3 regions of the Vreelandella sp. L-25 genome follow, and region 2 is predicted to be linked to each of the others. Evidence: predicted binding sites of a transcription regulator. Region 2 holds the regulator's gene; each other region holds the start of a gene.
The links. The regulator PhoB, encoded in region 2, activates phosphate uptake and scavenging genes when phosphate is short. The targets are predictions, from matches to a motif close to TGTCATANNNNTGTCANA.
Positions count from the first base shown of each region.

Region 1 (6,596 bases), on a different contig from region 2:
AAGAACCTCTATCTAATTTGGAATCGGATGTCGTCCGGCAGCTATTTCCCACTGTCCGTCAAAGCAGTTCCAATTCCGAAGAAAAGTGGAGGAGAAAGATTGCTCGGGGTACCCACGGTTAGCGATCGTATAGCGCAAACTGTGGTTACTATGACGCTGGAACCTATCCTGGAACCTGTCTTTCATGTGGACTCGTACGGGTATCGGCGCGGGAAATCCCCGCATGATGCGCTTGCGATCACGCGAAATCGGTGCTGGGAAAGGGACTGGGTGCTGGAGTATGACATCCGTGGCTTGTTTGATCATATTGATCATGAGCTATTGCTCAAGGCCCTTGACCACCATTGCTCTGAATCCTGGGTGCTGCTGTATGTGAGGCGCTGGCTAACGGCACCGATGCAGACGAAAGATGGTAAGCAGGAACGACGGAACGTTGGCACACCACAAGGTGGCCCGTTATCGCCAGTTCTGGCAAACCTGTTTCTGCATTATGCATTGGATCGTTGGCTGACCGTTCGTCATCCGGATATCCCATTCTGCCGATATGCAGATGACGGAATACTGCGTTGTCGAAGTGAGCGTGAGGCTCAGTATCTGCATTCCCAGCTAGATATGCGTGAGGTGGACCCAATAGCTATTCACAGAGATGCCCAACAAACGAGTATACTGGCCTGTGTTTGTCCAGGCTGCTCGGATAAATCACCATCAGCTCCTTGCTAAGGCCAGGCTCACTCACGGGAATAGCCACCAGACTTCCATTTTGGACCTCCTCCCGTACAGAACTTTCAAGCACCAACGATGCGCCAAGTCCGACCTTAACCGCTTGCTTGACGGCTTCGGTGCTACCCAGCTGCATAGATACCGTCGGAAATGGCCCATGCTCACCGAAGTAGGTCGCCAAAAGCCGGCCAGTGCCGGTGCCGGGTTCGCCGCCGATCAGAGCCATGTTAGACAGCGTATCGCGGTCGATATCGGTTCGACGGGCTAACGGGTGACCAGGCGGAACGATTAGAACAACGGGCTCGTTACGCCACGCCTGAGCATGGAATCCGGGTAGATCATGCCACCACTCCATAATCGCCACGTCCAGCTCACCGTCCGATAAATGCCGTGCAATAGTCGGATTGGAATCTATTACCACATCCACCTCGGGCCCTACGCCCAGCTCCTTGTAACGACGGATGTAGGGCTGGAGCATATAAATCCCAATATTGGAGCTCGCCCCAACGCGAAGTCGAGCCTCCATAATGGAAGATCTCGCCTGCTCCTCCAGCCGGAGCAGACTTCGGGCAAAAGGCAACAAGGTTAAGGCAGCCCGGGTTGGCTCACAGCCAGAGCGCCCCCTGTGGACCAATAAAACGCCAAGTTGGTTTTCGAGTTTTTGAAGGTGCTGGGACAGTGTGGGTTGTGCGATGTCCAACTGGCGGGCTGCGGCCTGAAACCCGTTGTGGTCCAGCACCGCCACGAAACTCTTCAGCCAGACAAGATTCAGCATGGACCGCTCTCGCGGCCACTGGGATCATTGCTCGCATCACCCGGCCGCTCACCCCGAAGCACTTGCAGAATGTTCCGAGCAGCGCGTTGCTCGATAGCCAGACGCACCTGGCTGACTGCCGATCCGATGTGAGCAGTAAACAGCGTGTTGGGGTGGGCCCTGAGCCCCTGGGCGATCTCCCTCGGACGATCTTCTCTCGCCCAATCTTCCATCTCAAACACATCAGCGGCGTACCCCCCCAACTGACCGGATTGAAGCGCTTGCAGAACACTACCCTCATCCACCACAGATCCACGGCAGGGATTGATAAGGAATGCGCCCGGTTTCATTCCTGTTAGCGTTTCGCGATTAATGGTGTGGAGGGTTTGCTCATTGAGCGCCATTGCCAGGATCACAATATCTGACTGGGCCAGCAGCATCTTGAGGGGAGTATGGGACAAACCCAGTGCCTGCTCATGCTGCACGGGTAAACGTTCCGGCTGGGAATAGATTAAATCCGCTCCCCATCCGTTCAGGCGCTGCGCCACCGCTTGGCCGATGGCCCCCATACCCACAATACCAATCCGTGAGCCTTCGATCCCCTGCCCATAGAAGCGTGGTGTCCAGCCAGTAAATTCACCGGATCGAACGAAGTGGTCCGCCGCCTTGACTTGTCGGGTGAGACTGATCGTCAGCCCGACCGTTAGCTCTGCAGTAGGCACGGTTAGCAAATCCGGTACAAATGTCAGCCAAACCCCATGACGCGTGCAGGCATCCACATCAAAGTTGTCATAGCCTTTCAGGGCTGCACCAATCACCTTCAAGCGCGGACACCCCTGTAGGAACTCCACTCCAACTCGGTCTGGCATGAACGCCATCATCGCATCAGCGTCTGCAACGCGCGCAGCCACTTCCTCCTGGGGCAACGTGGCGCCGGATTGGTTGGTGACCAGCTCGCAATCTTGGGCAAGTTCATCCAGAACACTGTCATGGATCTTATGGGTTATCACAACCTTGGGTTTCATAGACGGTCCTTATTTGAATTTCTTACGAAGGCGGCCACTGAGACTGTCCACGACGGTGACCATCAACAAGATGACAATGAGAATGGCGCTGACTTCCTGATACTGCATGATTCTCAGCGAGCCCATCAATTCGAAGCCAATACCACCGGCACCCACCATGCCCATTACGGTCGAGGCACGGAAATTGTATTCCCAGCGATAAATGGACACGTCCGCGAATTGAGGAAGTACTTGTGGCAGCACGGCGTGATAGAGCACCTGCAAGCGAGTAGCGCCGGCAGCATCGGCCGCTTCCACTGGCGCCTCATCTACATGCTCAATCGCTTCGGCAAAAAACTTTCCAACCATGCCAATGGAGTGAAGACCGAGCGCCAGTACGCCAGGCAACGCCCCAAAACCAACAGCAGCCACGAAGATGATGCCCATGATCAGTTCCGGGACTGAACGCAAACCGTTTAAAAGGGTTCGAGTTACTTGGAACACCACCGGATGTGGAGAGGTGTTGCGCGCAGCCAGGAATGCCAGTGGCACAGACAAGGTTACTGCAATGGCAGTACCGGCAATGCTCATCGCAAGCGTGTCGATTAACGGCGACACCCAGCTGGCCACATTGGTGAAGTCAGGTGGAAGAGATTCGCCAATGAGTGTGCCTATGGCTGGCACGCCATTGGCAAGTGTATTGAAATTGAGCAGCCCTACGTGCCAACTTGCGACAAAAATGATGAGCAGCACTAACAGCGACTGTCCGAGTTTTTTCCGCCAGCCTTTCGCGTGCTCATCCAGCACGGAGGCCGACGGGGCCGGCGACAGAGTCGCCGGTTCCTTCGTTGTATAGTTCATGGGGCACTCCTCACATTTTTGCGAAATCAAGATTGAGCAGGCCACCCATAGCGCGGATGACATCGTAATCTTCGTCGGTAATTGCCGCGAATCCCTCAGCCTTCAGGTTGTCGAGAATCTCCGGGTCATCGATCTGCAGAAAGGCTTTCTGAATGTTGCTCTTCAGCTCAGGGGCCAGGTTCGAACGCATGGCCCAGGGGTATTGAGGAAAGTCACCGCTGTAGCCCAGCACTTTGACCTTGCTCCGATCAATCAAACCGCTGTCCATCACATGCTCGAAGATAACTTCGGACAACCCTCCGGCGTCGGCATTGCCATTGGCGACGTTAACCGCAACAGCGTCATGGCTACCGACGAAATGAGCCTCATAGTCCTTTCCGGCTTCGAGCTCTGCCTTCTCAAGGAGTACGGTCTTGGGGATCAGGTGGCTGGAAGTGGATGCGCGGTCACCGTAGGCCATTTTCTTGCCTTTGATATCCGCGAAGGAGCCAACGCCAGAGTCCGCATTGGCAATAATGATGGAGCGATAAGTCGGCTTCCCGTCTACCACCATGGCGGCAAAGGGTTCAATGTCACTCTTACTCTTGGCCATCACATAGGACAACGGACCAAAGTAAGCCAGGTCAATTCGGCCAAAACGCATGGCTTCGATCATGGAGGAGTAATCGGTGGTAACAATCAGTTCTACTTCCTTACCAAGAGTGGTTTCCAGGTAATCCTTCAAAGGTTGGTTTCGCTTGATCAGTTCTGACGCGTTCTCATCCGGCAGCAAGGCAACTTTCAAAAGATCAGGGTCTGTATCTGCGGCATGGGCTGACCAATGGATGCCGAGCATCATTATCAGAGCCAGCAAAGAGTGAATCATTGTCTTCATTGTGCTATCTCCAGTACGTCTGTCGTTATCGGGGTGGTCTTAGGTTTATGGATGGCTGGTTTGCCTTCCGCAGCTACCACGCTGGGTGAACGGTGGTAAATCTCGTCCAGGTGTTTCGATTTCAGGTTTTCAGGAGCATCGTCAAAAACGATATGAGCGTTCGAAAGGCCGATGATCCGGTCTGCAAAACGCTGGGCGTATTCCAATTGGTGCAAGGAAATAACCGCGGTGATTCCATCTTCCTGACAAATATCGCGCAGTAGGCCGAGTACCTTTTCAGAAGTGGCCGGATCCAGGCTGGCAACGGGCTCATCGGCAAGAATCATGGATGGTTGCTGCACCAATGCTCTGGCGATTCCAACCCGCTGCTGCTGGCCGCCGGACAACTGATCTACTCGGGAAAGCGCTTTGTCAGCCAGACCTACGCGGTCGAGGCATTGCAGAGCCAACTCCAGGTCCTGCCGGGGCAGGGGAAGCAGGCTTCGCCAAGTACCGTGATACGCAAGTCTGCCTGTCAGCACATTCTGTAACGCGGTGTATCGTTCGATCAGCTGGTGATGCTGGAACACCATGGCGGTGCGGCTGCGGTGCTGTCGCAGGATTCTACGGTTGGTCAGTTCACCAAACTCGCCAGACACAACCTTCCCGGTTGTGGGCTTAACCAGGTGATTCAGTGAACGAAGCAGAGTGGATTTACCCGCGCCTGAAAGTCCCAGTAGCACGGTGAATTCGCCCTTGTGAAAGTGAACGTTGGTGGGTTTGAGCGCGAGGACGTTTCCCGGGTAGGTTACGCCCATACTCTCGACTCGAAGCATCACATTGGTTGATTGAGTTGGCGCCACAGGATCACCTTTTGCAATAAATAAGCTCGCCGTATTGCGAGTTACAATTGAACGGTAAAGCTGAGAGATGACACTGTCGTGTCACTGACGTGACAGGTTGATGAAGTGCTTTTGGTTCGCAAGGATTTTCCGAAGGGCTCTGTGAAATACATGGAGCTCAGCCAAAGTGGAACGAGCCACCCAGGAGCTTAAGCAACAAAAATTGCGTTCCACCGTCAGTCGGCGAATCTCACGGTACAGTTCGTCCGTGCTGAGTTCATCGAATTGCTTACCGACTATACTCTTGCCTTCGAGGAGGTCGGACGCGCTCTCCAATAGGTCGCGCTTCCAGGTGCTGACTATGGTGGGGTGGATCTGGAAACGGGCAGCAATTCAAGGTGTGGCCTTAAGGGTGGGCAAGGACAGCCTTGCACTTACTAATTCGAAATAAAGTAAGCGAACATTACCCGGAGATATAAGCCAAATCCGGATGGCCAAAAAACGATTTCAATAGTCGTGGCAATTTTTGCAAACGTCGAAGCTGCCGGTAAACAGTGCTCCGAAGTTGTTCTTTGCTGTTAATGATCTTTTTACCGACGTGATGGTATTTGATATAGCCCCAAACAGACTCGTCAGGATTCAGCTCCGGCGAGTACGGCGGCAGGAAGAACAACCTGAGCTTGCCGTCGAGACTCTCAACATAGTCTCGAACCCGACGAGCATGATGAACCGGGTGGTTATCGAGGATCAGGAAAACCGGCTTGTCAACGTCTTGCACCAGAGCCTTGAGGAAACCAAGAAACGCATCGGTGTTCATGTTGCCCTGAATGGTCTTAAAGCGAAGCTCGCCGCGAGGCGAGATGGCCGAGATCAGATTGATGCTGAAGCGACTGCCCGTATTACGGATGATCGGAGTTTCACCCCTGGGTGCCCAGGTGGTGCCACTGTGATAATCAGACCGAATGCTGGCTTCATCGCCGAAATAGATGGTGGCGCCGACTTTTTTTGCTTCCTTGCGAATTTCCGGGTAGGTCTCTTCTTTCCATTGTTTCACGGCCTCTGGCTTTTGCTGGTAGGCCCGATGCAGGGGTTTCTGAGGCGTCAGCCCCAGGTTTCGAAGCAGACGACCGACCGAGACATCGCTTAACCGGACGTTGAACTTTTGCCGGATGAGCTCACGCACTCGGCCCCGAGTCCACAGGGCAAAATCAAACTTCAACTGGTCCGGCGTAAAGGTCGTTATCCAGATATACAGCTCCCGGATCTGAGCACCGCTCAGTTTCTTGGGACGACCGGAAATCTGCTTGGCCTTGAGCGCGTCAAAGCCACCCTCGCGGTAGGCAGCCAGCCATTCATAGATTCGTGCTCGGCTCATCCCCAGCGCTTTGATGACGACTTCTGGACTCTCGCCATCCATGACCCGTTGAACGGCGCGAACGCGAATGGCTTCTAATGTTTTGTGATCAAGTTTACGACCGTCATCGTGGCGCATGTGTGTAAATATCCGATAAGCTTGGCGAACGGAGCCTACATTATAAATGATGTTCGCTTACTTTCGAACC
Region 1 covers NZ_JBSXNH010000006.1:763-7,358, forward strand. The annotation lists gene ltrA (group II intron reverse transcriptase/maturase) at 1-720, shown strand, start outside; gene AC13CN_RS00135 (LysR family transcriptional regulator) at 635-1,495, opposite strand; gene AC13CN_RS00140 (phosphonate dehydrogenase) at 1,489-2,499, opposite strand; gene phnE (phosphonate ABC transporter, permease protein PhnE) at 2,509-3,339, opposite strand; gene phnD (phosphate/phosphite/phosphonate ABC transporter substrate-binding protein) at 3,350-4,213, opposite strand; gene phnC (phosphonate ABC transporter ATP-binding protein) at 4,210-5,055, opposite strand; gene AC13CN_RS00160 (IS630 family transposase) at 5,498-6,526, opposite strand.
Region 1: a site for PhoB is predicted at 5,144-5,161, ahead of phnC (phosphonate ABC transporter ATP-binding protein). Genes of this name have one in related genera too.

Region 2 (12,018 bases):
GAATACCAGCCTCTTGAAACGCATTGGCCAGTGTACTACCCAGCCGCTCAGGGAGTAGGCGTGGTAGAGGGGCGCTCTCTGGCGCAATCACGGTGACTTGGTGCCCACCTGCGTGCAGGTCGTTGGCGAATTCACAGCCGACTAATCCGGCGCCAATAATCGCGACGCGAGTAGGCTGGTTGAGTGCTCCGTGTAGGCGGCGGTAGTCATCCAAGTCGTTGACGGTAAAACAGCGCTCGGCCAGCTCGCTCGGTATGCGAAACGGCGTGCGAGGGGCCGCGCCGGTGGCGAGCACTAGCTCATCGTAGCCAAGCGTTGTTCCGCTGCTGAGTTGCAGCACGTGGTTATCCACATCCAGTTGCGTGACGTGGGTGTGGGTAACGATATGTGCGTTTAATTCATCGGCGAGCGCTTCAGCGTTGCGCTGGGCGAGCTTGTCAGGGCTCAAGCGCTTGGCGAAGCCTGTCGACAGCAGCGGTTTGCTGTAATCATCACCGCTGTCAGCGCTGACCAGCGTGATTGTGCGCGTATCTCCCTGACGGCGCAGCGCGCGGGCCAGGCCAACGCCTGCCATGCCGGTGCCCACAATCACCAGTGCGGCGTGGTGGTGAGGTGTTCTGGAAGATGTCGTGTGTGAGTCGGGCATACCGTCACCAAACGTCGGTGGAACAAAAGCCTGTAAAGCCACCATGTTACACTAGCCCGCTCTGAATTGACCGCCTTGGAGGCTTAGGTGACCGCCCCTGTGTTATCCACACCTGCGTTTTCGCTCTTCCCTCAGTGGCTGCCCGTGGCAGCCACTCAGCCAGCCATGAGTGCGCCTTGGTGGCAGTGGGTAGCGTCCACGGATTCCTTAACCGCGCGCCTCATAGCAGCAGGCGAGCCGGGAGCGTTTCGGGTGCGCTTGCTGCGCCAAACCATTGGCCTGCCCCAGCGCGATGAAGCCTTGGCCCTAGGCATCGCGCCACGCCGCTACGCGTGGCTGCGCGAGGTGGCGCTGTGTGTTGATGAAACGCCGTGGGTGGTAGCGCGTTCGGTGGCCCCGCTTCACCAGCTACAGGGAAAAGGGCTAGGGAAGTTGGGCGAACGCTCGTTAGGCAGTTGGCTATTTCAGCAGCCCGATTTGGTTCGTGGGCCGCTGGAAGCCACGGCGACGCCGCCACGTTTTACCCACCAGCAGCCGGGGCTATCGGCCAATAGCTTATGGGGGCGGCGCTCTGTCTTTGAACATGGTGGGCTTTCGTTACTGGTTCAGGAGTATTTTTTATCTACCATGGCGGATGCGCTGGGCCTTCCGTCGCGCTAGGCTAACGCAGCAGCTTTTTTGACGAGGTAAGCATGAGCATGGACCGTTCTCTGTTGCGCCCGACCGGGTGGGCCCGTTTGGCAGATTTCTTACAGTTAATGCGCTTGGACCGACCCATTGGCACTTGGCTGCTGATGTGGCCAACGCTGTGGGCGCTGTGGGTCGCGTCAGAGGGCGTGCCAGGCCGCGATGTACTGCTGATTTTTATTGCCGGGGTATATGTGATGCGCGCCGCAGGCTGCGTGGTGAACGACTACGCCGACCGCCACTTCGATGGCCATGTAAAGCGTACCAAGCAGCGGCCACTGGCCACCGGTCGGATCAGCGAAACCGAAGCGCAGCTGCTATTTGTGGCGCTGGTGGCCGCCGCCTTTATTTTAGTGCTGCTGACCAACTGGTTTACCGTGCTGCTCTCGCTTGGGGGTGTGCTGCTGGCATTTATTTATCCGTTTATGAAACGCTACACACACTTTCCCCAGGTGGTGCTCGGGGCGGCTTTCTCCTGGGCGATCCCAATGGCGTTTGGCGCGGTACTGGGGCATGTGCCGCTGGAAGGCTGGCTGCTATTTAGCGCTAACCTGCTGTGGACGGTGGCTTACGATACCCAATACGCCATGGTGGATCGTGACGATGATCTGAAAATCGGCATTAAATCCACCGCGGTGCTGTTTGGCAGCGCCGACCGTTTCATCATTGGCCTGCTGCAGCTTGCTACGCTGGCGTTGCTTACCTGGGTGGGGTTGCGGGTTGGGTTAGGCGGTTTTTTCTGGCTGGGCTTGGTAGGCATGGCAGCGACGTTTGCTCATCAGCAGCGGTTAATTTTTCACTGTGACCGCGACCGCTGCTTCCAGGCGTTTCTGAATAACCACTGGTCAGGGCTCTTGGTATTTGCCGGAATTGTTCTGAGCTGGTGGCCTGCAGCTGGCTAATTATGCTGGGTGTCATAGAATTGTCATTAAGTCATGGTGTCATCGTCACAGACATGTCATTGAACTGTTTTGTATAAACGAGTTTTCATAGAACACCGTGAGGCCCTGGATGACCGCCAAGACCGTACTGATTGTCGATGACGAGGCACCCATTCGCGAGATGATCGCTGTGGCGCTGGAAATGGCTGACTATCGCGTGCTTGAAGCGGACAACGCCCAGGATGCCCATGCGATGGTCGTTGACCACCAGCCCGACCTGCTGCTGCTGGACTGGATGATGCCGGGCACCAGCGGCATCGAGCTGGCCCGTCGTCTCAAGCGCGAAGAGGCCACCGCTGAGCTGCCAATTATTATGCTGACCGCCAAAGGCGAAGAGGATAATAAAATTCAGGGCCTGGAGGCGGGGGCGGATGACTACATCACCAAGCCGTTTTCCCCCCGCGAGTTGGTGGCTCGTCTTAAAGCCGTGCTGCGCCGGGCGACCCCGCGCGGTGTGGAAGACCCCATCGAAATCAATGGATTGCTGCTGGACCCTGTGAGCCATCGCGTCAGCGCCCATGGCAAAGCGCTGGAGATGGGCCCTACCGAGTACCGCTTACTGCAATTCTTTATGACTCACCAAGAGCGCGCCTATACCCGTAGCCAGCTGCTTGATCAGGTGTGGGGCGGTAATGTGTATGTAGAAGAGCGCACGGTGGATGTGCATATTCGCCGGTTGCGCAAAGCACTAGGTGAAGCACATCAGAATCTGATTCAAACAGTGCGTGGCACTGGGTATCGTTTCTCTGCTCGGGTGTAATCGTGCGTTTGTGGAGCCGTGAGCTGTGGCGAATTATCTGGCTGGCTTTCCTAGGGATGTGCCTGGGATGGCTGCTAGGTTACCCCGGTTTCGGGTTAGCTGCGGGTCTAACGCTCTGTTTGGTGTATCAACTCCGCCAGCTTAGGGCGCTGTTCAAGTGGCTAACGCTCAACCCGCACGATGAGCCTCCTGCGGCAACTGGCATGTGGGGCGAGCTATTCGATCGCCTTTACCGTTACCAAAAAAGCCAACGCATTACCCAAAGCCGGTTGCGAGCAACCCTCGCGCGTATTCAAGAATCCTCGGAAGCGATGCGTGATAGCGTCGTGATGCTGGATCGCCACGGTGATTTAGAGTGGTGGAACAGTGCCGCCACCGACATGCTAGGCCTGCAAACCGCCCATGACCGCGGTCAGCACATTACTAACCTGCTGCGCGACCCGCGTTTCATCAGCTACTTTAATGCCCGTGAGTACAGCGAGCCGCTCACGCTCACCTCGCCCATTGATGAGCGTCGCATTCTGCAGTATCAAATCACGCTCTATGGTGATGACGAGCGCTTGGTTATGGCGCGGGATATTACCCGCTTGCATCGCCTAGAGCAGATGCGCCGCGACTTCGTCGCTAACGTTTCCCATGAGCTGCGCACCCCACTCACCGTTCTTTCCGGCTATCTGGAAACCTACGGCGATCTTAAAGAGATGCTGCCACCGCGCCTGAGTAAAGGCATTGGTCAGATGGAAGAGCAGACCAAGCGTATGCAGAGCTTGGTGAATGATCTACTGCTTTTGTCACGCCTGGAGATTGACCGAGGAGGCGAAGATCATCAGCCGCTTGAGGTTGGGTCGATGCTTGAGAGCATTCGCCGGGATGCGCTGGCGCTCTCGAACCAGCAGCATAGCGTTCAGGTGGCGTTGGAGTGCGAGGCGCGCCTGGTGGGCAGCGAGCAAGAACTACGCAGCGCCATCTCAAACCTAGCATTCAACGCAGTGCGCTATACGCCGGAGGGAAGTCAAATCACGCTCCGCTGGGTGGCTCTGTCCAATGGCAGTGCCTGCATTGAAGTGGACGACGACGGTGAAGGGATCGATCCGGTGCATATTCCGCGTCTCACCGAACGCTTCTACCGCGTTGATAAGGGCCGCAGTACCGCCACTGGCGGTACTGGTCTTGGCCTTGCCATTGTTAAACACGTTCTACTGCGCCATGATGCACAGCTTCAAGTGGAGTCGTTACCCGGTGAGGGGGCGTTGTTCCGCTGTGTTTTCCCACCCTCCCGTGTCGTTAACAGCTAACACTGTGTCATACCACTCTCCGTCTTGGCTTGCATAACTTATATATAAGTGTGCCATATTGGCATGCAATCATGGTCAAACACCGCGCATGTGTCATATGTAGCCAACTAATCATCTACTTAAGCCAGTGCTAGAGGGTTAATCGGCATAGTGGTTGTTTTTATAAGTGTCTGTATATAAATAGATTTTATTTCTATTGAGAGTTTTTGGCATATAGGCTGCTACATACTTGTCAAGGAAGATTACTGCAGGAACTGGTAAGACAAGATGTCACTCTTCCTTAAATAGCGGTATTTCACAGCGATCGAGGAGGCGGAATATGATGTCCAAGGAACTACTCAAGAAAGCTGGTATTTTAGGTGTAGCGTTTGGTCTGGTAGCAAGCCCACTGACATTTGCTCAAGAGCCTGCAGATCCGGCAGACAACATTTCTCCAGATGAGCAGCCGGTCGAAGCTCAGTCTAATGACTCAGCTATGCCGTCTGATCATGACAAGACAGATTTAACCCATGACGAGGGTGATAACGCCAGCGACATGGAACCAAACTCCATGAGTGATGACTCGGATGCTACCTATGACAGCACCGAAGAACTCCCAGAAGAAAATAGTGGTATGTAACGAGTAATATTTCTTTGCAAAGCTGTAAAAAACTCTTACGCTTAAGGAGTGAGCAACTAGAGAGGCAAGGATGTCTCATCGCAAGGATTCTCAATGATTCAAGGAGTGAATCAAAAGCGATCAATACACTGGTCAGGGTAAATTCCAAGGTTGGATCCCCGCAAAAGGATTGGAAGCCAGATGTAAGTATCGTGTAAAAGTAAGAGTTCTCAAGACCCCGCCCTGCGGGGTCTAATTTTTTATGCCTAACACATAAACCCCAGCGAATGGCATGGCTGCCCTCTTGGCGGGGATAATGAAGCGGTTGGGCAGCAAGGCAAGTGAGTCAATTTGCGTCACTTATCCGACGCATGTGCCATTATTATACAGTATATTTGTATGGGTAATGATTTTGCAGCTTTATATTGCGCGCAATTGAAAGTGAATAAGTTTATGTTTTTTAACAGATATTTAATTTATGTGGTATTTTTGGCATTCTGGATGCCTTGACAAGATGTAAAGTTAGCCATTAGTCGTAGTCGCTTAATTGGTTTCCACCCTACGTCGACTGGCTCAATGTTAAAGGAGTAGTAATTTATGTTTTTCAAAGACAAAGAGTTAGCTAAAAAAGCTGCAGTGTTAGGTGTTGCTTTTGGTTTGGTAGCAAGTCCGATGGCATTTGCCCAAACATCCATTGAACTCAACAAAGACCGCTCTGCAGGACACGATGTGATGCAGCCTAACTCGCACAATACGTCAGGCCCGGCTCAGTACTCTGCTAGTGACTTGACCCGTAATGAAGGCGATACGCTGGACTACTCCACTTCAAGCAGCGTCAGCGATTCCAACAACGTGGCTACCAGTAAAGCTGGCTATGATGCTAGCGAGCTGAACCGTGATGAAGGTGATGATCTTCGTTGGTAAGCGTTGATATTAATTCCACAAAAAACCCCGCTCCGACGGGGTTTTTTGCGTATGGCTGCGTGTTCTAACGACGTGCGACAACATCTTGGGTGTCACGGTAGTGACCATCCCACATCAGCACCGCCCCCGCTACGGCGCCAGGAATTAAAAACAGATTGGCAAGCGGGATCCAGGTGACCAGCATGATCAGCCCGCCGTAGGTGAGGCTAGGCCACCAGCGGCGCGAAAGACGGCTGCGCATATCGCGAAACGTGACCTTGTTGTTATCCATCGGGTAATCAAGGTAAGTGATGGCCATCACCCAGGCGGAAAACAGTGCCCACAAGATCGGTGCCAACAGATTGAGGCCCGGTATCCAGCTGAGAATAAACAGCGCCGCCATGCGCGGCAGAATATAGCCCAGCTTGACCAGTTCGCGACCCAGTGCATCGATGGCCGTTTTAGCTAGCCCGCGATCATCCAACGGTTCCCGTCCTGTAGCCTGACGCTCGACTTTAGCGGCTAAAAAGCCGTAAAACGGCGCGGCAATCAGATGTGTCACCAGGGTGAAGGTAAAAAAGATCACCACCAAGAGGCTAACGAAGAAGAGCGGCCAGATAAGCCAAGAGAGCCACTCCAACCAGCTGGGGACCATGGTCATGGCACTGTCGAGCCAGCTATCAAAGCGGTTGAGCACCAAGCTTAGCATGCTGGCATACACGATGAGGTTGACCAGGATCGGCAGGAAAATGTAGCGCCGCAGCCCTTTTTGGTACACCAAACGTGTGCCTTGGCTCAGCGCCGTTATTGCATCCACCATGCTTGCTCCTTAAATAAAAACGCCCAGATGTGTCATCTGGGCGTATTGCAGGAGGAATTACCTGCTAGGTCAAGACTTTTTAAGCACCTTCTGCTCTAAGGTGTCGGGGTCGCTGTGGCGAATATCCAGGCCCTTCACCAGGTAGACCACGTACTCTGCCAGGTTATTGGCGTGGTCGCCCACACGCTCTAGTGCCCGCAGTACCCACATGATGCTGAGGACGGAGCTAATAGAGCGGGAGTCTTCCATCATAAAGGTCATTAGAGAGCGCATGGCGCTGCCGTATTCGTCATCCACCGACTCATCTTCACGCACAACCTGCATGGCAAGTTCGGTATCGAAGCGGGCAAAAGCCGTCAGTGCATCGCGCAGCATTTTACGCACGTGTTCACTGATGTGACGCACTTCGACCAGGCCACGAATGCCGCCGCTGTTTTCACTCAGCAGTAGGGCGTTGCGGGCAATTTTGCTCGCCTCATCGCCAATCCGCTCAAGGTCTGAGGTGGCACGAATAACGGCCAGCACCAGACGAAGGTCCGAGGCAGCCGGCTGGCGACGGGCCAGGACGCGAGTACACTCATCATCAATCTGCAGTTGCAGGTCGTTCACTTGGCGGTCGTTGTCACGCACTTTTTCGGCCAGACGGCTGTCGCCTTCCAACAGGGCGTGAACGGCGTCTTGTACCTGTTTTTCCACCAGACCGCCCATGGCCATCAGGTGGGTTTTCAGCTCTTCCAGCTCCTGGTTGAACTGGCGAGAGATATGCTGGCTGTGGCTATCGCTCGTAATATCCATTGAGCACTCCTGACGTAACGTCGGTTGGGCCTAGGTCATGCGGCCGGTAATGTAGTTTTCAGTGCGTTGTAAACGCGGGTTGGTGAACACTTGATCCGTTGGCCCGTATTCAACGAGTTCACCTTGCTGCAAAAAAGCCGTGTAGTCGGATACCCGTGCGGCTTGCTGCATATTGTGGGTAACCAGTACCAGCGTGAGCTGGGATTTCAGGTTACGAATTAGCTCTTCAATTTTAAGCGTAGAAATAGGGTCGAGCGCCGAGGCCGGCTCATCCAATAGCAATACATCGGGCTGTACGGCCAGCGTGCGGGCAATCACTAAGCGCTGCTGCTGCCCACCGGATAACTGCCACGCGGAACGGTGCAGGCGATCTTTCACCTCATCCCACAGGGCGGCTGAGGTGAGCGCCCACTCGATAATATCGTCGCGTTTGCGCTTAGGCAGGCGCCTCTGCAGGCGCAGCCCAAACGCCACGTTTTCATAGATCGACATCGGAAACGGGTTGGGCGTTTGAAACACCATGCCCACACGGCGTCGCAGCTCGGTAACGTTCATCTGCGGGGCGTGGATGTCCTGATCTTCTAACTGGATTTGCCCATGGTGCGTCACCGACTCATTCAGGTCATGCAGCCGATTAATCGCACGCAGCAAAGTAGATTTGCCACAGCCCGACGGGCCGATGAAAGCGGTGACTCGATGGCGAGGCACGTCAAGCGTTAGGTCGCGCAACGCCGTTTTCCCCGCATAAGCGAGGTGAAACTGGTTGATGCTCAAACAGCAGGTCTCGGCTGAAAATCGAGTTACCGGTGCTTGAGTTGGGTTGGCGGACGATAACGCTAGCATTCGTTCCCTCGTTGACGCCTTAAATAATGACGCAGAAATATGGCAGTTAGATTAAGCACCAGCACAATCAGCACTAACAGCAGAGCGGTGGCAAACACCAGTGGGATAGCGGCTTGGACATCTTCACCGTGAAAAGCGGTATCAAATAAATGATAGCCGAGGTGCATAAACTTGCGCTCTAGATGCAGATAGGGAAATTCGCCATCGACGGGCATTTGCGGGGCCAGTTTTGCCACGCCCACCAGCATCAGCGGGGCGACTTCCCCTGCGGCTCGAGCTACCGCCAAAATCACACCGGTGAGCATCGCGGGGGTGGCCATGGGCAGTACCACGCGGGTCAGCATCTCCAAACGGGTGGCACCCAGCGCCACTGCACCTTCCCGCTGGGCGTCGGGAATACGCGCTAGCCCCTCTTCGGTGGCTACGATGACGACCGGCAGCGTTAGCAGCGCCAGAGTCAACGATGCCCAGAGCAGGCCGCCGGTTCCAAAGGTGGGCGAGGGCAGCGCATCCTCAAAAAACCAGCTGTCGATGGAGCCACCGATGCCGTAAACAAACACTCCTAAGCCAAATACCCCGTATACAATTGAGGGTACCCCTGCGAGATTGCGCACGCCGATGCGCACTAAGCGGGTTAGGCGGTTCTGGTGCGCGATTTCATTCAGATAAATGGCGGCCAGCACGCCAAACGGTGTCACGATGACCGACATCAGGATCACCATCAGCACCGTCCCGAAAATAGCGGGCCAAACGCCGCCACCGGTATTGGCTGCACGCGGGCCTTCGCTGAGGAATTGCCAAATGCGCTCACTCCAGACGACGACTTTCTGCCCCCAGGACATGGCGTTGGGCGCTTGAAAAAGCGTGACGCCCGACAGCGGCTGGGTAATGGTGTGCCCATTGGCGGCGGTCAGTTGGAGTTGTGCGTTAGGGCGCTGGCTGTCGGGCAGTGTCAGGGCTCGAGCGACAAACGCCCAGGCGGCGTCATCCTCAAAATGCTGACCTTCGCTCTCTACGGCCTCCAGGCGGCCAATAAAGTCGCCCCAGGGGGAGCGCTCTAACCGGATGAGGTCGTCGGGCACGGCGACGGTGTCGATATCGTCCAGGGCCACCCAGCGCCAGCTTGCGCCGTCGATATCTCGGTTGCCGGTAAAGTAGAGCCGCTCTATGCCCGCTGTGTTAGGCAGAGGGGTTTCTCGCACCGGCTGGCCGATGACCGTTTCGCCTGAGTGAAGGGTGGCCTCTTCCAGCGCGGCGGGCCAAAAGTGGCCAAGTCCGCGCGTGGCGAGCAGGGTGAGCAGCGTGGCGAGCATCAGCAGCGACAAGGCAACGCTAGCGGCGCACAACCAGGGCCACAGCAGACTACCCATAGCGCTGATACGAGATGGGCGAAATGACCAGCGCATTAGAGTTTACCTCCTAAACGCTGATAGCGCCGCCGCAGACGTTGACGCACCACTTCCGCTAACGTATTGACTAAAAAGGTGAAGATAAACAAGGATAGCGCGGCAAAAATTAGTAGATGGTACGTAAGGCCTCCGGGAGAAGCTTCCGGCAGCTCAATCGCAATAGACGCAGAAAGCGAGCGTAGCCCTTCAAAGGGGCTGGCGCTAAAGAGAGCGGTGTTGCCGCTGGCCATTAACACAATCATGGTTTCGCCCACGGCGCGCCCGGCACCAATCATGACCGCTGAAAAGACCCCTGGCCCTGCTGTGGGGAGCGCCACCTTCCACAGCGCCTGCCAGCGGCTGGCCCCCAGTGCTTGGGCACCCTCCATTAAACTTGCGGGCACATCGGCAAGGGCGTCTTCTGCCAGCGAGTAGATGCTGGGAATCACCGCAAACCCCATGGCAATCCCCACAATTAGCGCGTTGCGAGTGGCGTAGTCCAGCCCGTACTGTTGGTCGAGCAGGCGGCGAAGATCGCCGCCGAACCACGCTTGCTCCATCAGCGGAGATAGCCATAAGGCCAGCGTGACCATGATGGCCAGCCACGGCATCAGCCAGACGCCTGCCCAAGAGAGCGGCAGCCACTGGCGCAGGCGGGCGTTGGCGAGATACCAGAGCCCGCCTGCCAATGCGGCGCTAAGCGGTAGCCAAACGATCACTAGCAAAGTGCTGGCTAAGTGACGCTCTACCCACGGCGCTAGCAGTAGCCCGGCAATAAAGCCCACCACCACGCCGGGGATGGCTTCCATCAGCTCAAGAATAGGTTTTACCCGGCTGCGCAGTCGTGTCGACATAAACAGCGCCGAATACATGGCCGCACCCAGCGCAATAGGCGTGGCAAACAGCATCGCGGCGAGGGCTGCTTTAAGAGTACCCCAGGCAAGCGGTGATAAGGTGCTGAGCGAAAACGCGTCACCAAACGCCAGCAGCGGCAGTGTTTCCCAAATAAGGAACACGCCAATGGCGAGGATAGCCAACAGAACACCAATACCACCGGCGGTGATTAGCCCGGTCGCAATACGGTCGTGGATAAGGCGCAGCGGCTGACGCAAAAAAGGAAGCCGTGGAGGAGTCATGTCGACATCATAAAGAAACGAGTGCCGTAGCAAAAAGTACGTACATAGCCGAAGCTTTATACCCTACGTCATGTTTATGACAGTTAAGTGACAGTTTAGTCGCCAAGCAGTAGAGGTGAGCGCTGGGTCTGAGGCAGAGGCACAAAGCCAGCGGCTTGTACAATTTGTTGCCCTTCATCCGAGAAAATCAGTTCAAGAAACGCCTGCTCGGCGGGCGGCAGTCTCTCACCGGGCGGCAGGTTAACGTAAAGGTAGAGATCCCGCGAGAGCGGGTAGGTATCGTCCTGAATTGTCGCCACGCTGGGGGTAATGGCAGTGCCTTTATCGTTGATCAGCGGTAGCGCGCGTACCATGGGATTTAAGTGGTTATAGCCCGCATAGCCCATGGCGTTGGGAGATTCGCCTACGGCGGCAATCACCGCTGAAGAGCCGGGGTGTTCGCTAATATCGCGGCGAAACTGGCCGTTACATAGCGCCTGTTCCTGAAATAGCCTATGGGTGCCCGAGGCTAAATTTCGGCCGTGCAGGGCAATTTTTCCATAGGGCCACTGATCTGCGGGCAGCAGGTCTTCCCAGCGGCGAATGGGTTGGGGTCCTCCGCAGTCCAGCGATGTGGAAAAGATGGCATCGGCCTGCTTGCGGGTTAGCGATGCCAGTGGGTTATGACGGTGAACCACCAGCAACAGGGCATCCCGAGCGACGCTCAGCTCGTGAGGGGGGTAGCCGTAACGTTCGATAAACTGCTGGCGCTCGCGCTCGGTTATCGGGCGCGACATCGGCCCAAAGCGCGTTGTGCCCGCTACCAAGGCGGTCGGTGCGCTGGCGGAACCGCCTGCTTGAAACTGCAGCGTAATATCAGGGTAGCGGTGATGTAACGCTTCCCCCCAGCGTAGCATTAGCCCCGCCATGGTGTCGGAGCCAACCGCCCCTAAAGTGCCCCCAACAGGGCTTGGTTGCCCCCAAGCGCAGGCGCAAAAAAATAGCAGCCCGCCTGCCAACCAGAGGCGGTAGTGTTGGTTAAACCTCAAGCGATAGCGCTTCAAACCATTGCCCTTCAAACGTCACCCCTCTTATGATTAACTATCTATCGCCAGCCTGTTGCGATGCAGCAACACGACACTCATCCGTATCACCGAGTAACATCACAACAATAACCTTACAAAGCGACCACCTTATGACACCGCTGGACACCGACTTGGACGATGT
Region 2 covers NZ_JBSXNH010000066.1:76,760-88,777, forward strand. The annotation lists gene AC13CN_RS09835 (NAD(P)/FAD-dependent oxidoreductase) at 1-646, opposite strand, end outside; gene AC13CN_RS09840 (chorismate--pyruvate lyase family protein) at 734-1,306, shown strand; gene ubiA (4-hydroxybenzoate octaprenyltransferase) at 1,345-2,235, shown strand; gene phoB (phosphate regulon transcriptional regulator PhoB) at 2,345-3,034, shown strand; gene phoR (phosphate regulon sensor histidine kinase PhoR) at 3,037-4,329, shown strand; gene AC13CN_RS09860 (hypothetical protein) at 4,649-4,948, shown strand; gene AC13CN_RS09865 (hypothetical protein) at 5,525-5,851, shown strand; gene cysZ (sulfate transporter CysZ) at 5,916-6,650, opposite strand; gene phoU (phosphate signaling complex protein PhoU) at 6,720-7,445, opposite strand; gene pstB (phosphate ABC transporter ATP-binding protein PstB) at 7,476-8,288, opposite strand; gene pstA (phosphate ABC transporter permease PstA) at 8,282-9,694, opposite strand; gene AC13CN_RS09890 (ABC transporter permease subunit) at 9,694-10,812, opposite strand; gene AC13CN_RS09895 (PstS family phosphate ABC transporter substrate-binding protein) at 10,908-11,855, opposite strand; gene AC13CN_RS09900 (acyl-CoA thioesterase) at 11,987-12,018, shown strand, end outside.

Region 3 (12,018 bases), on a different contig from region 2:
TGATCACCGGGCCGATCTACCCTGAGCGCTTTATGGATAACGTGTTTAACCGCGTCGGCTTTGTGGAAGTGCCTCAGGCGTTCTACAAAATTATCGTTGCGCCTCACGACGAAGCGCCTTTAGCGCTGGCATTTATTATGCCCCAAGACGTCAGAGGCAATGAGCCGCTGGATGACTACCTCGTCACCATTGATGATATCGAAGCGCAAACGGGACTGAACTTCTTTCCTGACTTAACCCCTACCATGGAAGCCGTGCTAGAAGGCGAGCTGCGGACACAAGGATGGGCGCTGGAAGAAATTGCTCGCCGCCCTGGGCGCTATCAATAAGCACGGAGATGCATTAACCAGCAATCACGGCGGGCGAAGCCGCATTAATGTTTCGCCCGCTTGACATGTTTGGCAAGTAAGTTAAGGCGGTAGGGTGCAATCGCAGTCATGAAGATAAGACGCAAAAAAGCGCCATACAAAGATGGTTCTCTATTAAGAATAACTCTGAGCGAGGTATTTATTGAATATCTATGAGGAAGATAAAGAGCGATGCGGACGGGACCATAAAATGGTGCCCAGGAGAGGACTTGAACCTCCACGTCCATACGGACACTAGCACCTGAAGCTAGCGCGTCTACCAATTCCGCCACCTGGGCGAATACAAACTAACTGCTTTCACATCTTGCTTTTACATCTACATCATACTTGCCGCTGCACCTTACCACTTCATGAAAAGGGGATAACATGAAGTGGTTTGGTGCCCAGAAGAGGACTTGAACCTCCACGACCATACGGTCACTAGCACCTGAAGCTAGCGCGTCTACCAATTCCGCCATCTGGGCAAGTGGCGCGTATGATACCGAGGCCGTGGTTAAATGCAAGCCCCAAGGCGCTTTTTTTAATACTGAAATCGCATTAATGCGGTGTTAGGTGGTTGGGTGATTGAGCGGGCAGCGCTATACTGCGCCTATGACCAAACAAAACATGACATGCTTCAGCTTATTAGCAGCTGACAACGGCGCTAACGCCGTCGAAGACAACTCCCACCCGCAGTGCACCACGCCTGCGCTAACTGTCCGCCTCCCGCAAACGCCACCAAGGATGTTGATCGCATGAAGTACTGGACGTTGAGTGATGATCCGCACGCCGAGCGCGAGGCGCAAAAGTACGATAATCCTGCGCCCAGCCGCGAATATCTACTGGCTGCCTTAGAAAGCTACGGTAAACCGATTACTCATGAAAACATGAGTAGAATGCTGGGCATTGAAGATGAAGACCACCTAGAAGCCGTGCGTCGGCGCCTGGCCGCTATGGAGCGCGACGGGCAAGTGCTGCGTGATCGACGAGGTGCTTACGCGCTGATCGATAAGCTCGACCTGATTAAAGGTAAGGTGCTTGGGCATCGCGATGGTTTTGGCTTCGTACTCAGAGATGATGGCAAAAAGCCAGATCTCGTCCTGCCGCCTCGTCAAATGCGGCGTGTATTTCACGGGGACCACGTGCTGGTACGCATTAGTGGTCGTGACCGTCGCGGTCGTGACGAAGCGACCATTGTCGATGTGATTGCCCGCAATACTCAAACCATTGTCGGTGTATACCGTAGTAACACGCCGGAATTTGGCGTGCTGATTCCTGAAAACCCGCGTATTACGCAAGAAGTGATCATCCCACATGCCGCCTGTGGGGGTGCCAAAGACGGCCAGGTCATTTCGGCCAAGATCGTGCAGCAGCCCGCCACGCGGGTGCAGCCGGTGGGTGAAGTCATCGAAGTGCTGGGTGAGCGTATGGATCCTGGCATGGAGATCGACATTGCCATTCGCAGCTATGACATCCCCGCCGAGTTTCCGCCAGAGGTGCTGGATCAAACCAGCGAAATCTCTGCCGAGGTCTTGGAGGAGGATAAAAAGCATCGCGTCGATCTGCGTGACATTCCGCTTGTCACCATTGATGACGAATCTGCCAAAGACTTCGACGATGCTGTCTGCGCTTGGAAGACCAAATCCGGTAGTTGGAAGCTGCTGGTAGCGATTGCCGATGTGTCGCACTATGTTCGACCCGGCACTGCGCTGGATGATGAAGCGCGTACGCGTGGGAACTCGGTTTACTTCCCCGGTCAAGTCGTCCCGATGTTGCCGGAGCTGCTCTCCAATGGCCTCTGTTCGCTGAATCCGCATGTCGACCGCCTGGTGATGGTGTGTGAGATGAATATCTCCAAAACCGGCGCCATTAGCCGCTACTCGTTCTATGAAGCCGTGATGAACTCCCATGCTCGCCTGACCTATAACAAGGTGGCGGCGATGTTGGATGGCGAGAGCGAAGAGGGTGAGGCGCTGCGTCGTGAGCATGCGGAATTAGTCAAGCCGCTCAAAAACCTGCACGAGCTGTATGGCCTGCTGCGCTCTGCTCGGGAAGAGCGCGGAGCGATCGATTTCGATACTACCGAAACAGCGATCATCTTTAACGATGAGCGCAAGATCGAAAAAATCGTGCCGCGTACCCGCAACGACGCTCACAAGCTCATCGAGGAGTGCATGCTGGCCGCCAACGTAGCCACGGCGCGCTTCTTGGATAAGCATGACCTGCCTGCGCTTTACCGTATTCATGAGCGGCCCACGCCCGAGCGCTTAGACAAGCTGCGCCTGTTCTTGAGTGAGCTGGGGCTTTCCTTGGGTGGGGGCGACGAACCCACGCCGCAAGACTATCAAGCGCTACGCGAAGCCATCGCTGACCGACCGGATGCCGATATCATTCAGACGGTCATGCTGCGCTCGATGAATCAGGCGGTCTATTCACCGCAAAATGAAGGGCACTTCGGTTTGGCGTACCAAGCGTATGCCCACTTCACGTCACCGATTCGCCGTTATCCCGATCTCTTGGTTCACCGCGCAATACGTTCGGTCATTCGCGGTCCGCGCCAGACCAATACGGTCGTGCGGGTAGAAGGGGCACCGGTAGAGCCGCCGAGCAAGTGGTGCCCCTATACCTTCGAGCAAATGCTGGAACTGGGCGAGCACTGCTCGATGACCGAGCGACGCGCGGATGAAGCGACTCGCGATGTCGAGAGCTGGCTTAAGTGTGAGTTCATGTCCGATAAGCTTGGGGAGACGTTCGAAGGCACGATTGCCTCTGTAACGCAGTTCGGTCTGTTTGTTCGTCTGGACGACTTCTATGTAGAAGGCCTAGTGCATGTCACCTCGCTGCCGTCGGACTACTATCATTACGAAGCCGAGAAGCATCGCCTAAAAGGGGAGCGCACGGGTACTACGTATCGCTTAGGCGACGGTTTGACCGTGCAGGTAGCGCGTGTCGATATGGATGACCGTAAAATCGACTTTGGCCTCGCCGACGATAAGCCACGCCCGCGCCGCCAACCGCGCAAGCGCCGTGGTGAGAGCGGCGGCCCGAAAGCCGCTGCTGCAACCGATAAACAGCCGACTCGTCGTGGCCCGCGCCGTACCCGGAACGGCCCGCGTAAACCATCAGCGAAAAAGGGTTGAGCATGAAGTCGTCGTCATCTCGACGTAACCCGCGTAATGCCGCCATTCGCACGCCGGATGGCTTGGACCAAGTGTATGGTGTTCATGCGTTAGAGAGCCTGCTCGAACGCGGTGAAGCCCCGCGCGAGCTTTGGGTTCAGCAGGGGGCGGGCAACCGCCTAAAAGATGTGGTAGCAAATGCCCAGGTAAGCGGTGCGCGTATTAAAGAGCAGCCTCGCGAGGTGCTTGATCAGCTCACCCAGGGTGCGGCGCACCAAGGCGTGGTGGCGTTTTGCGCGCCATTAACGCCGGAAGGCGAAGAGTCGTTATGGCTGAGGTTGCGCGCCTGGCATGCGCCTACACCGCCGCTACTGCTGGTGCTGGATGGTGTCACCGATGTGCATAACTTCGGTGCCTGCCTGCGTAGTGCTGATGCTGCGGGGGCTCATGGCGTGATTGTCGCAAAAGACAAAGCAGCACCCTTGAATGCCACGGTCAGAAAAGTCGCCTGCGGTGCTGCGGAAGTCGTGCCGGTCTATCAGGTCACGAATCTATCGCGCACCTTGGCCAAGCTCAAAGATGCGGGCGTTTGGATTACCGGTACCGCCGGTGAAGCAGAAGCCAGCGTGTTTGAGATTGATATGACTGGCCCCACCGCGTTGGTGATGGGGGCAGAAGGGAAGGGCATGCGCCGTTTGACCCGTGAAACCTGCGATAATCTTGCCAAGCTGCCTATGGCAGGGCAGGTGTCGAGTCTTAATGTCTCGGTGGCTACCGGTATTTGTTTGTTTGAAGCCGTTCGTCAGCGGCAGCTTGCAAGTTAGCGGCCAGCCCACTAGAATGCTTGCGCCCGTTTATTCATAAGCGGGCGTTCGTATTGGTAAGTGACTTATACGATCAACAGTTCTGCTTGATGTCCTGTCTCGGCTGTTCGCGGCCTAGAAGGGGCATTTCAGTTAACTCCTTGCTTCCCTGTCGCGGTTAAGGCATTTGCCCTAACGCACACCGGAAGCTGCCAAACCGCAAGGAGATTCCATGCGTCATTACGAAATCGTGTTTATGGTCCACCCGGATCAGAGCGAGCAAGTGCCGGCTATGGTCGAGCGCTACACCAGCATCGTTACCGAAAACGCTGGTACTGTGCATCGCCTGGAAGATTGGGGCCGTCGTCACCTGGCTTACCCGATCAACAAGATCCACAAAGCCCACTACGTGCTGATGAACGTTGAGTGCACCGGCGAGACTCTCGAAGAAATCGAGAACATCTTCCGTTTCAACGACGCCATCATCCGCAGCCTGGTTGTTCGCTGCAAAGAAGCGATCACCGAAGCTTCCCCGATGATGAAGCCGGCAGAAGAAAAGCGTCCGCGTCGCGAAGAAAAACCGCGCGCTGAAGCTGAAGAAACTGCCTGATTTTATCCACCGCACGTTTTAAGGAGCTAGTCCATGGCACGTTTTTTCCGTCGCCGTAAGTTTTGCCGCTTCACCGCTGAAGGCGTCAAGCAGATCGACTATAAAGATCTCGACACGCTGAAGGCTTACATCACCGAAACCGGCAAGATCGTTCCGAGCCGTATCACCGGCACCAAAGCACGCTATCAGCGTCAGCTGGCGACCGCTATCAAGCGTTCACGCTACCTGGCACTGCTGCCCTACTCCGATAGCCACCAGTAAGCGTTTGACGTGATGCTGGCACTCGCAAGATGGCTGATGCGTGGTACGCCCTATGCCGCAGGCGGGGCAGCGCTAGCAGCGTTAGTGCCCTGGCTGTTTTGGTTAGGTGCGGCCATTGCGGCGTTAGTGACGCTGCGCAAGGGCTTTGCTCCCGCGCTTCCCGTCATTATCGCTGCGGCATTACCAGCCGGTTTCTGGTGGGCGCAGGGTGATGTGATTCCGCTGGCGAGCGTACTACTCGTTTCGCTCATGGCGGTCATATTGCGCGAGAGGATGCGCTGGAGTGAAGCTCTGATCGTTGGCACCTTAGCGGCCGCGGTCATGGTGCAGCTTGGCATCTTCAGCCCGCCGGGTGGCACCGAACTCATGCTGGAGCAGCTGCGCGAGAGCTCGCAAGAGATCGACCGCATGCTCACGGAGTTTGCCAACCAAGGCATCGATACGACGACTCTGGCCGCCATGGTCATTGGCGGCGTCACGGGGTTGGTTGTGTTGTTAGCGGCCATCGCATGTTTGGCGCTAGCACGCAGCTGGCAGGCTGGGCTTTATAACCCAGGTGGCTTTCGTGAAGAATTCCATGCGCTGCGCCTGGCCCCTAAAGAACTCGCTATTTTAGTAGTGCTTGGGGTGGCAGGTATGGTGCTGGGAGCGCAGGCGCTGGCCATGCTGAGTTGGATTCCGCTGCTGATAGCCGGTATTGCGTTAGTGCATGGGTTTATTGGAATTAAGGGGATGAACGGGCTGTGGCTGGTGGCATTTTATGTGCTGCTGATCACGACCTGGCCCACGATTCTCATTGTGCTGCTGTTGGGGCTGATTGATACATTCGCGAACGTTCGCGCACGCCTTGCCCGCAGCAATTGACAAGAGGTTTACGAGATGGAAGTCATTCTGCTCGACAACATTGGTAAGCTGGGCGGCCTGGGTGACAAGGTCACTGTTAAGCCTGGTTATGGTCGTAACTACTTGGTGCCTTACGGTTTAGCCGTACCGGCTACCAAAGAAAACGTTGAAGCGTTCGAAGCGCAGCGTGCAGAGCTTGAAGCTCAAGCCGCTGAGCGTAAAGCAGAAGCCCAAGCACGTGCTGAGCAGCTTAACGACATCGAACTGTCGTTGGTTTCTAAAGCGGGTGATGAAGGTAAACTGTTTGGTTCTATCGGTCCGCGTGACCTGGCCGACGCGATCTCCTCTGCTGGCATCGAAGTTGCCAAGAGCGAAGTCCGTATGCCGCAGGGCCCGATTCGTCAAACTGGCGAATACGACATCGACCTCCACCTGCATGCAGAAGTGGACGCCGTTGTACGCGTGGTCGTTGTCGCCGAGTAATCTCGCTCGCCAACGCTAACGCCTCTAAGGGCGCGGGATATCCCGCGCCCTTTGTCTTTTTAAGCTGCTACTGATTCGCTATGCCAGTGGTACGAAGGAAGCTGCCCGGCTAAGATAAGCGCCGTTGGCAATGCGTTATTTTAAGGAGCTCGCTATGCAGGACCAGCCTTCTGCTGATCAAGAAACGGCGGCGCTTAAGCTGCCGCCGCACTCGCTAGAGGCGGAGCAGTCGGTGTTAGGCGGGCTTATGTTGGACAATCAGGCGTGGGACAACGTCTCTGAGCGCTTGGTAGCCGACGATTTTTATCGTTATGAGCACCGGTTGGTGTTCAATGTCATGATTCATCTAGCGGAGTCAGGGCAGCCGCTAGACGTAGTCACGCTTTCCGAAGCGCTGGAAGCCCGTGACCAGTTAGATACTGTAGGTGGGCTCGGGTTTTTGGCGGAGCTGGCCCGCAATACACCCTCAGCCAGCAACATTCGCGCCTATGCAGATATTGTTCGCGAACGCGCCACGCTGCGTAAGCTGATTCGGGCAGCCAATCAAATTGCTGAAGGGGCGTTCTCTCCGCAAGGGCGGCCCGCCGATGAGCTGTTAAACGAAGCCGAGCGGCTAGTGTTTCAAATTGCCGAAGAGCGCCCCAAAACCGGTGGCCCCATTGGTATGAGCGACCTGCTTACCAAAGCGGTCGACCGTATCGATGAGCTCTTCAACCTCAAAGGCGAGATGACCGGGCTATCGACCGGCTTCCGTGACCTGGATGAAATGACCTCCGGCCTGCAGCCCTCGGACTTGGTGATCATCGCCGGGCGCCCCTCGATGGGCAAGACGACTTTCGCCATGAACTTGGTCGAGCACGCGGTCATCTCTAGCGACAAGCCGGTGATGGTGTTCTCCATGGAGATGCCCGCCGAATCGCTGATGCTGCGTATGCTCTCTTCACTGGGGCGCATTGACCAAACGCGGGTACGTTCGGGGCAGTTAGAGGATGAAGACTGGCCGCGCCTCACCTCGGCAGTGAACCTGCTGAAAGATAAACAGTTGTTTATTGATGATACCGCCGCGCTCTCGCCCAATGAAATGCGCTCACGCCTGCGCCGCGTGGTACGCGAGCACGGTAATATGGCGCTCATCATGATCGACTACCTGCAGCTAATGCAGATACCCGGCTTCTCCGAAAACCGTACCGGCGAGATCTCCGAGATCTCCCGCTCTTTGAAAGGTTTGGCAAAGGAGTTCAACTGCCCGGTTGTGGCGCTTTCGCAGCTCAACCGCTCCCTTGAGCAGCGCCCCAACAAGCGCCCCGTGATGTCGGATTTGAGGGAATCGGGAGCGATCGAGCAGGATGCTGACGTCATTGCCTTCGTATACCGAGATGAGGTGTATAACCCGGACAACCCGGATAACCAGGGTATTGCGGAGCTGATCATTGGTAAGCAGCGTAACGGGCCGATTGGCACCGTCCACATGGCCTTCATAGGCAAGTACACGCGCTTCGAGGACTTGGCACCCGACAGCTACGGCGAAGCGTTTGGCGATTAACTTGAGCGTCATGGGGGAGAACGTATAATGCGCACCCTCATGAGCAGTTCGCCTCGAGCAGATAGATAGACAGGAGTAACAAATGGCAGGTGGTTTTAGGCGCGGTAACCGCAAACGTCTTCCTAAGTTGGAAGGCCGCGGTGAACTCCAGTCGCTAGAGCGCGAGGGGCCTTTTAAAGAGTGGCTGGGCATGCCCGACCTTTATCGCTACTTTCTGGTAGTGGAGGGAGAGAAGTACAGCTACCAAACGGAAGATACTGAGCTTCCCGTCGCGGTCGGCGACAAAGTAGTGTTTCGGTACAAAGAGACCAAAGGCGGTAATTGGATTGACCGCAACTCGCTGGGTAAGGCGATTGACCCGTCCGAGTATCAGTAAATCGACCATAAGTTGACGAATTGGTCAGGAACTCTTTTCTGTTATTGCCCTCTTAGGCAGTTAGTGCCAAGGTAATATTATTGTCATGGGGCCGCGTCATGCTGTGCTCCATGACGATGACCAATAACAGGAGGGAGCCATGGAACTGAAAGCGCTCAAACAGTTCGTCGCGAGTCACGACAACTTTGAGATTCGGGTGATTACCCATTCGGGAAGCCGCTTCTACCAAGTAGAGCTAGAAGATGTAGAAGGCGAACGCCATATGCTGATGCAACGTAATAAGCCGATGCTGTTCCGTTCATTAGATGACGTTTATCTGGAGCTAAAACGTGCAGGCATCCATCGCGCTTACCTGGTGCAACATGTGCCGCAGGATGAAGTGATTGGTCACGACGCCCATTACAGCTCGCCACTGACCTCGCGTATGCCGCTAGTTTTTTAATCACTGGTTAACGTAACGGTTTAACCTAACGCTTTTCCCACCACAGCCCCAGCCGGATACGGCGTCGGGCAAAAAAAACGGTAGCCTGCATCCATCATGCTTCGCAGGCCCGGTAAGCAAGAAAGTCTTACCAGCCGCCGGTAGCCCAACACCGCATACAGGGCCCGCCCGGCTGGCGTCCATGCCGATAAACCATCTCCCTGATTATGCCGCGACTTTGCCGAAAAGTGTTAAGATTTTGCCCATTATGTACTGCACCTAAGGAGTGAGCGAGATGGCAGATAGCGTTGTAAAGGATCAACCCGGTGAGGGGCGTTTAACTCATGCGCCCAGCAGTCACCCTGCGGTTCCCCGCGCCAAGGTGGGCGTAGTTCTGGCCAACCTGGGAACACCCGATGCCACCGACTACTGGTCCATGCGCCGCTATCTCAGCGAGTTCTTATCCGATAAACGGGTTGTGGATTACGCCGGTTGGAAATGGCAGCCGCTGCTGCAGCTGATCATTCTCACCAAGCGGCCTTTTTCATCTGGCCATGCGTATAAAAGTATTTGGAATAATGAGAAGAATGAAAGCCCGCTGCTAACCATCACGCGTGCCCAAACGGAAAAAATGACCGAGCGCTTAAAGGCGTTGTATGGCGATGATGTAGAAGTTGATTTCTGCATGCGCTACGGCAACCCTTCCACCGATAGCGTGCTAAAGCGTATGAAAGAGAAGGGCTGCGAGCGCATTGTGTTCTTCCCGCTTTACCCGCAATACGGCTCGCCCACCACCGCGACGGCGAATGATCAGGCGTTTCGCACGCTGATGAAGATGAAGTGGCAGCCCTATATTCGCACCGTGCCCGCTTATTTTGAGCATCCTGCCTATATCCAGGCGCTGGCGAATTCGGTACAGGAAGCTTATGACGGGTTTGAGAGCCGCCCGACCAAGTTAGTTGCCAGCTATCACGGGGTGCCTGAGCGTTATTTAATGGAAGGCGACCCCTACCACTGCCAATGCCAGAAAACCACACGGCTGCTGCGTGAGAAGCTGGGCTTAAGCAAGGAGGAGGTGGATACCGCCTTTCAGTCGCAGTTTGGCCCCGAGAAGTGGGTTGGCCCGCAAACAGTGGAGCACGTTGCCGAGCTGGCCAAGCAGGGGCATAAGCATATTGCGATTCTTTCGCCAGCATTCTCTTCTGATTGTGTGGAAACCCTTGAGGAGATCAAAGAGGAGATCCACGACAGCTTTATGGAAGCGGGTGGCGAAACCTTTAGCTATATCCCCTGTTTGAATGACCGCGATGACCATATAGATGCACTGTTAGCAGTGGTCAATAACGAGCTCTCTGGCTGGTTGTCGACACCGTAAAGTCGCGTATTTGCTATAAAAACCGTCTAGCGTATTACGTTAGGCGGTTTTTTATTGGGGCCGTCTTTTCTAGAAATGTGAGAAACGCTAGTATAAGGTTTGTGCATATAAAATCACACTTATTCAACGTTTAAGCGGCTTGTGCATCTGTATAGGCGGCTTATTGGGATGAATGAACGTCACTAGGGAGAAAGCGCCGGATGCAATTTGCCGTGTTAATGGGCTTCGTGTTGGCAGCGTCTTCACCGCTGCTCAACCGTTGGTTTGGGGAGCGAACAAGCCTGCTGCTTGCGCTGTTTCCGGCGTTGCTGGCTGGTTGGCTTTTTAGTCAAGCGCCCCTGGTGTTGAGTGACGGGCCTCAGTTACTTGAGTGGTCGTGGGTGCCTTCGCTAGGCATTAGCCTTAGCTTTTTACTGGATGGCCTTTCTCTGCTGTTTGGCTTGCTGATTACGGTGATTGGCACCTGTGTCCTGGTGTATGCGGGTGGCTATTTAAAAGGCCACCAAGATATTGCCCGTTTTCACCTCGCCCTCGTCGCCTTTATGGCCTCTATGCTGGGGCTTGTGTTAGCGGACGGCCTGCTGACGCTGTTTATTTTCTGGGAGCTGACCAGCATCACCTCGTACCTGCTGATTGGCTTTAACCATACTGATATTGAAGCACGCAAATCCGCTCGTCAGGGGCTTTTTGTGACGGTTGCTGGTGGCTTGGCGTTAATGGCAGGTTTGGTGCTATTGGGTATCGCCAGCGGCAGCTGGTCTCTGAGTGAGATTTTGCAGTCAGACGATGACCTGCGCCAGCATGCGCTTTATGCCCCTATGCTGATCTGCTTATTGCTAGGAGCCTTTACCAAGTCGGCGCAGTTCCCATTCCACTTCTGGTTGCCTAACGCTATGGCGGCGCCGACCCCTGTGTCGGCCTACCTGCACTCCGCTACCATGGTGAAAGCGGGGATTTACCTGCTGGCACGCCTTCAGCCTGAGCTGGGTGGCACGGCCATGTGGGTGACAATACTCTCAGTGGTGGGGGCGACCACCATGCTGACGGGTGCCTTCTTAGCCATTCACCATACCAATATCAAAAAGCTGCTGGCCTACTCCACCATTATGGCGCTGGGAACGCTCACTATGCTGCTGGGGATTGGCTCCGAATACGCCATGACCGCTTTTGTCACCTTTCTGCTCGCCCACTCCATGTATAAAGGGGCGCTGTTTATGGTGGCGGGCATCCTTGACCATGAAACCGGCACCAAAGACGTCACCGCCATGGGCGGATTACGAAGCGTTATGCCTGTCACGGCGGTAATCGCTTTTGTGGCGGCGCTCTCCTTGGCAGGGGTGCCGCCGCTGTTTGGCTTTATCGGTAAGGAACTCATGCTGGAGGCAGCGTTAGGCGCCGAGCGCATTCAACTGTTGCTGGTGCTGTTTGCTTTCCTGGCAGCCATCTTGACCATTGCGGTGGCGGCGATTATTGCGCTACGGCCATTCTACGGCGCACGCCATGAAACACCCCAAACACCCCATGAGGCGCCGTTGAGTATGCTGATAGGCCCAGGCCTATTGGCATTCGGGTCGCTCGCGCTTGGCTTGGCCCCTGCTGTGCTAGGGGCCGATGCGCTCTTGACCTCGGCAGCAACGGCGGTGGCGGGGGAGACGCTGCCGGTCTCGCTGTCGCTGTGGTACGGCGTCAACGTGGCGCTGATTATGTCGGTGGTGAGCTTGATCCTCGGCTTTTTGCTGTTCAAGCGGTGGGACAGCGTACGCGCCCAGTTAGCCAGGTTGGCACCGGTGATGCGTCATGGCCCCGAGGCGGGGTACGAAGGCTTGATGAATGGCGT
Region 3 covers NZ_JBSXNH010000087.1:8,256-20,273, reverse strand. The annotation lists gene AC13CN_RS15010 (DNA/RNA non-specific endonuclease) at 1-329, shown strand, start outside; tRNA gene AC13CN_RS15005 (tRNA-Leu) at 560-646, opposite strand; tRNA gene AC13CN_RS15000 (tRNA-Leu) at 746-832, opposite strand; gene rnr (ribonuclease R) at 1,103-3,487, shown strand; gene rlmB (23S rRNA (guanosine(2251)-2'-O)-methyltransferase RlmB) at 3,490-4,290, shown strand; gene rpsF (30S ribosomal protein S6) at 4,502-4,879, shown strand; gene rpsR (30S ribosomal protein S18) at 4,913-5,140, shown strand; gene AC13CN_RS14975 (hypothetical protein) at 5,153-6,004, shown strand; gene rplI (50S ribosomal protein L9) at 6,020-6,466, shown strand; gene dnaB (replicative DNA helicase) at 6,621-8,009, shown strand; gene AC13CN_RS14960 (hypothetical protein) at 8,092-8,385, shown strand; gene AC13CN_RS14955 (DUF6482 family protein) at 8,525-8,827, shown strand; partial or broken gene AC13CN_RS14950 (DCC1-like thiol-disulfide oxidoreductase family protein) at 8,853-9,028, opposite strand; gene hemH (ferrochelatase) at 9,102-10,181, shown strand; gene AC13CN_RS14940 (putative monovalent cation/H+ antiporter subunit A) at 10,382-12,018, shown strand, end outside.
Region 3: a site for PhoB is predicted at 8,456-8,473, ahead of AC13CN_RS14955 (DUF6482 family protein). Genes of this name have one in related genera too.